One region of the Vibrio algarum genome, then DNA from elsewhere that is predicted to be linked to it. Evidence: predicted binding sites of a transcription regulator. Region 1 holds the regulator's gene; each other region holds the start of a gene.
What was found. The regulator CRP, encoded in region 1, controls carbon source genes, mostly activating them, when cyclic AMP is high. The targets are predictions, from matches to a motif close to TGTGANNNNNNTCACA.

Region 2: the regulator CRP is predicted to act here: its motif matches at 1,284-1,299, upstream of PGX00_RS14915 (CTP synthase).
Region 3: the regulator CRP is predicted to act here: its motif matches at 1,389-1,404, upstream of cdd (cytidine deaminase).
Region 4: the regulator CRP is predicted to act here: its motif matches at 681-696, upstream of PGX00_RS05265 (NupC/NupG family nucleoside CNT transporter).

The regions. Positions count from the first base shown of each region.
Region 1 is NZ_JAQLOI010000001.1:676,986-679,196, reverse strand. It holds gene PGX00_RS03385 (phosphoribulokinase) at 1-661, shown strand, start outside; gene crp (cAMP-activated global transcriptional regulator CRP) at 907-1,539, shown strand; gene PGX00_RS03375 (GNAT family N-acetyltransferase) at 1,593-2,078, opposite strand.
Region 2 is NZ_JAQLOI010000001.1:3,195,896-3,198,106, forward strand. It holds gene PGX00_RS14915 (CTP synthase) at 1-1,199, opposite strand, end outside; gene mazG (nucleoside triphosphate pyrophosphohydrolase) at 1,472-2,211, opposite strand, start outside.
Region 3 is NZ_JAQLOI010000001.1:1,954,782-1,956,992, forward strand. It holds gene purT (formate-dependent phosphoribosylglycinamide formyltransferase) at 1-274, opposite strand, end outside; gene cdd (cytidine deaminase) at 397-1,284, opposite strand; gene PGX00_RS09335 (HAD family hydrolase) at 1,539-1,742, shown strand; gene PGX00_RS09340 (HAD-IIB family hydrolase) at 1,739-2,211, shown strand, end outside.
Region 4 is NZ_JAQLOI010000001.1:1,077,633-1,079,843, forward strand. It holds gene PGX00_RS05260 (TatD family hydrolase) at 1-636, shown strand, start outside; gene PGX00_RS05265 (NupC/NupG family nucleoside CNT transporter) at 839-2,110, shown strand.

The DNA.
Region 1 (2,211 bases):
TCCTGAGGCCAATAATTTCCCAGCGCTAGAGCAGTTTTTTAGAAAATATGGTGACGAGGGCCAAGGCCAAGTAAGGCGTTACCTACACTCATTTGATGAAGCTGTACCTTATAACCAAATGCCGGGAACATTCACTCCTTGGCAAGACTTAGCGGAAGATAGCGACGTACTTTTTTACGAGGGCTTACATGGCGCGGTTGTAGATGGCGACATTAATGTGTCACAACACGTTGATTTACTGATCGGAATGGTACCTATTGTAAACCTTGAATGGATACAGAAATTTGTGCGTGATACACGAGATAGAGGGCATTCACGAGAAGCAGTTACCGACTCTATTGTCCGCTCAATGGATGATTATCTTAACTATATTACTCCTCAGTTTTCTCGTACCCATATAAACTTTCAGCGAGTTCCAACGGTAGACACCTCAAACCCTTTGAATGCAAAAGCTATCCCGAGCTTAGATGAAAGCTTTGTCGTTATTCGGTTACGTGGAATGAAGAATGTTGATTTTCCTTACCTTTTAGCCATGATTGATGGATCTTTTGTTTCTCGACACAATACATTGGTCGTACCGGGAGGAAAGATGAGCTTTGCAATGGAATTGATAATCAGACCCGTGCTACAACAATTAATTGAGACAGGCAAAATTGGTTAAATTTTAACCAACAAATGGATTTAGTTCTGATACCGTGACGATGTGCACACTTTGACCTAAGAATTCGGGAAATCAGGGCGATCAAAATCAAGAAATCGACTGCAAAAAAGGATATTATTCTTAACTGATATACATATGTAGCTTGCAGCTTTGAACGAGAAATCCTATGCTATCGTCACCGATTAAAAGGGGATGCAGCAAAGGAAAGCTGCTGAGCAGGCCCTGCAGATAATAGTGAGATAATTATGGTTCTTGGTAAACCTCAAACCGATCCAACGTTAGAGTGGTTTCTTTCACACTGTCATATTCATAAATATCCTTCCAAAAGTACGCTTATCCACGCTGGTGAGAAAGCGGAAACTCTGTATTACATTGTGAAAGGCTCTGTAGCCGTGCTTATCAAGGATGAAGAAGGTAAAGAGATGATTCTTTCTTACCTTAACCAAGGTGACTTCATCGGTGAGCTAGGTCTATTCGAAGAAGATCAAGAGCGTACTGCATGGGTACGTGCTAAATCACCATGTGAAGTTGCTGAAATTTCTTTTAAGAAATTCCGTCAGCTTATTCAAGTAAACCCTGACATTTTAATGCGTCTTTCATCTCAAATGGCAAGCCGTCTACAAACGACTAGCCAAAAAGTAGGTGACTTAGCATTCTTAGATGTGACAGGTCGTATTGCTCAGACACTTCTGAACTTAGCAAAACAACCAGATGCGATGACTCACCCAGATGGCATGCAAATTAAGATCACTCGTCAAGAGATCGGTCAGATTGTAGGTTGTTCACGTGAGACTGTTGGTCGTATTCTTAAGATGCTGGAAGAGCAGAATTTAATTTCTGCACACGGTAAGACGATTGTAGTTTACGGTACGCGTTAATAACACCGTTATAACATGATTAAAAAGCAGCGTTTACGCTGCTTTTTTTATCTCTACAACATCTTTAAAGTCGTCAGTTCCATCACAAAATTAGTCAACTGCTGCCCTCTAATATCTACTTGTTGTTCCTCTATTACCTTAAAACCACAATGTTCAAAAAAAGGCTTCGCCGTAACGCTGACATGAGAATAAATACGCGATAGATTGTTCTGATTACTCTGTTGATAAATACGCTGCATTAATGCACCAGCCACACCTCGCTTTTGATATTGATGTCCTACATAGAAATGGTCAATCAAGCCATCAGGCTGAAGATCAGCATAGCCGACAATTTTGTTATCTATCTCTGCAACAAAAGGCGTCAGTTTTTCCATAAGAACACGCCAAGACTCATAGGTAATCTCTTCAGATGCCCAAGCCTTTATTTGGCTTTCTGAGTAGTCTCTCTTATTAACATTATGCACAGTATCAAAAAATAGCGTTTTCAATTCTCTGGCGTCCTCAGACGTGTAAGCACGTATACGGATGACTGATTTCACTTAATCTCTTTTCCTTTTTAATTAGATAGCATACTTCATAAGCCTAACTAGTAATTCCACTATTTACTACACGCACAAAAAAACCGAAGCGTCTGTACACTTCGGTTTCCAATAACAATTAGGTTTAGAATTC
Region 2 (2,211 bases), 2.5 Mb from region 1:
TGCGCACCTTCTAGACCTGCTACATTTCTTGCAAACTCTATTAATGCCACCTGCATACCTAAACATATGCCCAAATAAGGGACTTTGTTTTCACGAGCATATTTTGCTGCAAGAATTTTACCTTCGATGCCTCGATCACCAAAACCACCTGGAACAAGAATAGCATCTAGGCCTGCTAGTGCTTCATCGCCTTTGCTCTCTACATCTTGAGAGTCAACGTATTTAATTTTTACATTTAGACGGTTTTTTAGTCCCGCATGTTTAAGTGCTTCGTTTACAGACTTGTACGCATCAGGAAGCTCGATATATTTACCAACCATACCGATGGTTACATCAGCCGTTGGGTTCGCTTCTTCATAGATGACTTGTTCCCACTCTGATAAATCCGCATCCGGCGCATCAATACCAAAGCGAGTACATACTAGATCATCTAGAGATTGCGCTTTTATTAACTGAGGGATCTTGTAGATTGAATCTACATCTTTCATTGAGATAACCGCTTTTTCTGGTACGTTACAGAAAAGAGCAATTTTCTTACGTTCATTGGCAGGGATCATACGATCACTACGACAAACCAAAATATCAGGCTGGATACCAATAGAAAGCAATTCTTTAACAGAATGTTGGGTCGGCTTAGTTTTTACTTCACCGGCAGCAGCTAAATAAGGCACTAACGTTAGGTGCATAAACATTGCGTGTTCACGGCCCACTTCTGCGGCTAACTGACGAATGGCTTCCATAAATGGTAAAGATTCAATATCACCTACAGTACCACCAACTTCAACCAGCGCGATATCATGGCCTTCAGCACCAGCGTAAACACGGTCTTTTATTGCATTCGTAATATGAGGAATAACTTGAATTGTTGCACCAAGGTAATCACCACGACGTTCTTTACGAAGAACATCGGCGTAAACACGACCTGCTGTAAAGTTGTTACGTTTGGTCATCTTGGTGCGAATAAATCGCTCATAGTGACCAAGATCAAGATCAGTTTCTGCACCATCTTCGGTAACAAATACTTCACCATGTTGAGTTGGGCTCATAGTACCCGGATCAACGTTGATGTAAGGGTCAAGCTTCATCATGGTCACTTTAAGACCACGAGCTTCTAAAATAGCCGCAAGAGATGCTGCTGCAATACCTTTACCTAGTGAGGATACAACCCCGCCAGTAACAAAAATGTAATTTGTCGTCATGTTTAACCTGAAATTGGTTGAATGAGGGAAATTGGTGCTGTCTGGACGGGATGTAAATATACCAGAAGCCCTTTATCGCCACAACGTGAAACTTATCACACTTGGTTAATTTATTTTTTGCTTCAAATCAATTCCCACAATCATAAGCCAACACAGACCCTTCATGCTTATTCTTGGGACAAAGTATAGGCATCGTTACTTCGAACTAGCAAGGTAGCCTACTACTGGTCCGATCTTACGAAAAATAAGGGACCTCTTTGTAATAAAGATGATTAACCACCTTTTTTGACAACATCCCACATTGCATCTAATTCATCCAAACTAAAATCGTCCAATTGTTTTCCTTTCTCACGAACGAGACGCTCTACACCTTTAAAGCGCTTTTCAAATTTATTATTAGCTTTACGTAATGCTACTTCAGGGTCTTTTCCTAGATGACGAACCAAGTTCACCGTCGCAAATAGAAGGTCTCCGAGTTCTTCTTCAATTGCTTCTTCATTTGGTTCCAATTGAATCACTTCATCTAATACTTCATCAAGCTCCTCTTTTACTTTGTCCGCCACTGGCCCAATAGTGTCCCAATCAAATCCATGTTTAGCGCAACGTTTTTGGATTTTATTTGCTTTGGACAATGCGGGTAGAGAGGATGGTACAGAGTCGAGAATACTCTCTTCTACCTTACCTAATTGCGCTTTTTCCCTGGCTTTTTCCGCCTCCCAGTTCGCATTGATTTCAACATCAGACTTGAGAGGGGCATTGGAAAACACATGAGGATGGCGTCTTATCAGCTTTTCGTTCACCGTTTCAACAACATCGTTAAACTCAAACAGGTTTTGCTCTTTTGCTAATTGGCTATAGAAGACGACTTGAAATAACAGATCACCTAACTCTTCTTTTAAGTTAACCCAATCTTGGTTATGTATTGCATCTACTACCTCAAACGTCTCCTCAATGGTATGGGGGATTATCGTTTCAAAGCTCTGTTTAAGATCCCAAGGACAGCCCTTTTCAG
Region 3 (2,211 bases), 1.3 Mb from region 1:
ATTCGACCAATGCGTCTGTTGCGATCGCTTCTATTTCTGGTACAACAAAACCGGGTTTTTCTAACTCAATAATAGTTTTCAATGCGTCAGCATCAAGCATATCAATAACATGACTACGATGAGCAACTTGCATTGCAGGGGCATCTTCGTACCTATCGCACGCAATTACTTCTAGGCCTAGTCGTTGGCATTCTATTGCCACTTCCTTCCCAAGTTCACCTGAACCTAACAACAAAACTCGAGTCGCGCCTGCGCGAGTAGCAGTACCCAGCATCCGTATATCCTTCATTAACTATTAAATTGAGCGGATCATACTGGATATTGAGAATTCCGCAATCGTTTGCTTTGTAAAAATGGACAAAAAAATGCCCTAAACAATTCAGGGCGTTAAAGATTTTACAGGGATGTATAAGCGATTGTAATATCGGGATTTAGTGCGTCTAGAGTGGACTGCGTACCATCTAAATTGCTTATCTTTCCGGCCGACAATTCGGCTAATGCCGCTGATTCAATCTGTTCGAATGATTTGCCTGCTACAAGAACTTGCGCTAAAGCTACCTGAAGAGGAGGTAGGCTTGGATTAAATGCGGCATTTTCAGCATAAGAGCCTAAGTAGACAGAACCATCATTTAACCTAAGTGCTACACCACTATGATTTGCTGAGTAGGGTGCGTGGCTGTAATTGAGTGCCTCGACTGCTTTGAGTACGAGTGGGTCAGTTTCTTCTGTTTTATATGAAAGTGTCTTTCCATCCATTAATCGTGCTTCAATATCTAAATCTGCTGGGCCGAAAGAATCAGGCAAATATTCTTGAAGTGACATCTCGTCACGTTGAGGTAATTGAACTTTAAGCTCTTTAGCTGTCGTTAACTCGTTCATAAATTGTCGGCAGTGTCCGCAAGGACTATAGTTAACCGTAATATCGATAATACCTGTCTCACCTTTCATCCAAGCATGGCTGATACCACATTGTTCGGCATGGACAGTTTGACTCATTTGCGCGCCAATAAACTCCATGTTTGCACCGAAGTAAAGTCTTCCGGATAACCCTCTTACTATGGAACCAACATAAAATTCAGATATTGGGGCGTAAGAATAAGCAGCGGCAAATGGGAGTAAGCTGATACGAAGCTCTTCATCACTCAAACCTGAAAGCGCTAAAAGTTCATCAAATTGCTGTGCTGAAATAGTTGCGTCATATGTTGCGCAATTAAATAGACGTTGTAAATAATCAGCTACCGGCTTAGGTGTATCACTTAGCGCGGCTTCTAGTCGAGTGTTCATAGAGAATCCTTTGTATTTCGATACTGATTATTCTAGCCAACACCAATCATAATGCAGTGCTCTATGTCACAATTATAATTGCAATGAACTATTATGTTTCATTAATAGAGTGAGGTCACATTAGTTTGGGGGCGATCAATATCCAGTTTAGGTCAAATAGTTACCATATGTATTGTTATTTTGGTTATTTGTATTGCTTATGTATTGTTCTGGTATTATGTTGTCAATATCCAATCGTTCTAGGTGAAAGATGAATGTCAGAACTGAGTAACAAAAAATTGATCGCGTCAGATTACGATAAAACTTACCACAGGCATGATGCAGAGGATCTCGACAACAATAACTTGGCTGTTCAAAAGTGGGGTAATGCCGGTAATGTTTTTGCAATCAGCACTGGCCGCGATGTGGCAAGCATGTTATTTGAAAAAAACATCGTCACATTAAATACGACTACATGATTTCATTGAATGGATCATTTATTGTTGATTCAGAAAACAATGTCCTTTTTAAAAAAGCATTAGATAATCAACTCGCAAGAAAATTAACCTTAATGCTTCAAGAACAGTTCGGCGATGAGCTGATTATTTCCAACGGTTTTGATGGTTGTAATTTCACCAATAAAAAGGCCAGTGAAACAAACGAAATAGCGAAAGAAGTATTTGAAAGAAACTCGCAAATCTACACGAAAACTATCGATACAGCGTTGGATAGCGAAGTGCTATTGATTGGTTGTCTGAATGATAATTTTGATAAGGCAGTGGAAGTCAGGGATAGAATTTTGTTTGATTACCAAGACGTCGTCGAGGTATTTATCAATCTAAATTATATTAACATTGTTCCGAAAGGAATAAGCAAAGCGTCAGGTTTAGAGTTTGTTATAGAACATGCGCAATTAAAGAAAGAGAACGTTGCAGTGATAGGGGATGA
Region 4 (2,211 bases), 400 kb from region 1:
GAGTCAATTTGTAATTGTAATAGTGGCATGTTTTATTCTTTAGGCCTACATCCATACTTTATTGAGCAACATTTAGATGAACACTTAAATTTGTTGGATCAGTTGTTATCTCGTAAAAATAGTCGCTGTGTTGCGGTAGGAGAGTGTGGCTTAGATTTTTATCATTCTCGCGAATCTGAAGAGCGTCAAAAGACGCTACTCGCTAAACAGATACAACTTGCAAATAAATATCACCTACCCTTAATACTCCATTCAAGGAAGGCTCATCAAGAAAGTATCAAAATGCTAAGACAAAATAATATTCTTAGTGGGGGCGTTATCCACGCTTTTACAGGAAGTGTTCAGCAAGCAATGGATTATATTAACTTAGGGTTCTTTATTGGTGTTGGGGGATCGATTACTTATCCTCGAGCGACTAAAACTCGTCAGACCATTTCTCAAATACCACTTAGTTCTATTGTGTTAGAAACAGATGCGCCTGATATGCCGATTTTTGGTCATCAAGGTGAAAATAACCACCCTAAAAATCTAAAGATTATACTAAATGAATTGAACGTGCTTCGAAGTGAAGACAAGCAAACGATTGCAGATCAGGTTTTTAAAAATAGCAAATCAATGTATACAATTTGTGAATGAAAACATAATAAAATGTTTCAATAGTGAACGTTTACTGATGGGAATGCGATTGCGGTCACACTTTTGAGTGAATGTTTAATGAGTGCAGTACAAAAGTGTGACTTGTATATTACTTTCTATCCTAGGGTCTGTTTATAATCGCCTCGCTTTTTAGCACCAATTTTGTCACACGCCACTTAACTAAATAAGGAAGCCATAAACCATGAGCCTGTTTATGAGCCTAATCGGCATGGTAGTACTCATTGCAATCGCAGTACTTCTATCCGACAACCGCAAAGCAATTAATATAAGAACTGTGGGTGGCGCTTTCGCTATCCAATTCCTACTAGGTGCATTCGTACTTTATGTTCCTTGGGGAAGAGATTTACTCGGTGGTTTCTCTAGCGGTGTCGCTAGCGTTATCGATTTTGGTAAAAGCGGTACTAGTTTCCTATTCGGTAACCTAGTGAGCTTTTCAGTAGACGGTCTTGGTTTCATTTTTGCTTTCCAAGTATTGCCTACATTAATCTTTTTCTCTTCACTCATTTCTGTACTTTACTACATCGGTGCGATGCAGTGGGTTATCAAGATTCTGGGTGGTGCATTAGAAAAAGCCCTTGGTACTTCTCAAGCAGAATCAATGTCTGCGGCAGCTAACATTTTCGTAGGTCAGACTGAAGCACCTTTAGTGGTTCGTCCGTTTGTTCCTAAAATGACTCAATCTGAGCTGTTTGCAGTTATGTGTGGTGGTTTAGCCTCTGTAGCTGGTGGTGTACTTGCTGGATATGCATCGATGGGTGTTCCTCTAGAATACCTAGTAGCGGCATCGTTCATGGCTGCACCTGGTGGTCTGTTGTTTGCTAAAATCATCAAACCTGAAACTGAAGAATTTGCTGATGATATCCAAGACGCTTTAGACGGCGGCGACGATAAACCTGCTAACGTTATTGATGCTGCTGCTGGTGGTGCATCTGCTGGTCTGCAACTTGCTCTTAACGTTGGTGCAATGCTTATTGCTTTCATCGGTCTTATCGCACTAATTAACGGTATGCTTGGTGGTATCGGTGGTTGGTTCGGCATGGAATCATTAAGCCTTGAGCTTATCCTTGGTTGGATCTTTGCTCCTCTTGCATTCCTAATCGGTGTGCCTTGGGAAGAAGCAACGCTTGCAGGTTCTTTCATCGGTCAGAAAACAATTGTTAACGAATTCGTTGCTTACCTTAACTTTGTACCTTACGTTGGTGAAAACGCTCAAGTAGTCGCGGCAACAGGTCAAGTAATGTCTGAGAAAACAACAGCGATTATTTCATTCGCACTATGTGGTTTCGCTAACTTGTCTTCTATTGCGATTCTACTAGGTGGTCTAGGTGGTATTGCTCCAGGACGTCGTCAGGATATTGCTCGCATGGGTATCAAAGCGGTTTGTGCTGGTACACTGTCTAACTTAATGGCAGCAACTATTGCTGGTTTCTGTATCTCTCTTGCTGCATTTTAAGTTTGTAGCAATATAAAGAACATACAGACAACGCTGAATTAACACCGTAGTAAGAAATTACTGCGGTGTTTTTTTACTTAAATCAGACTAGATTTAAGTAT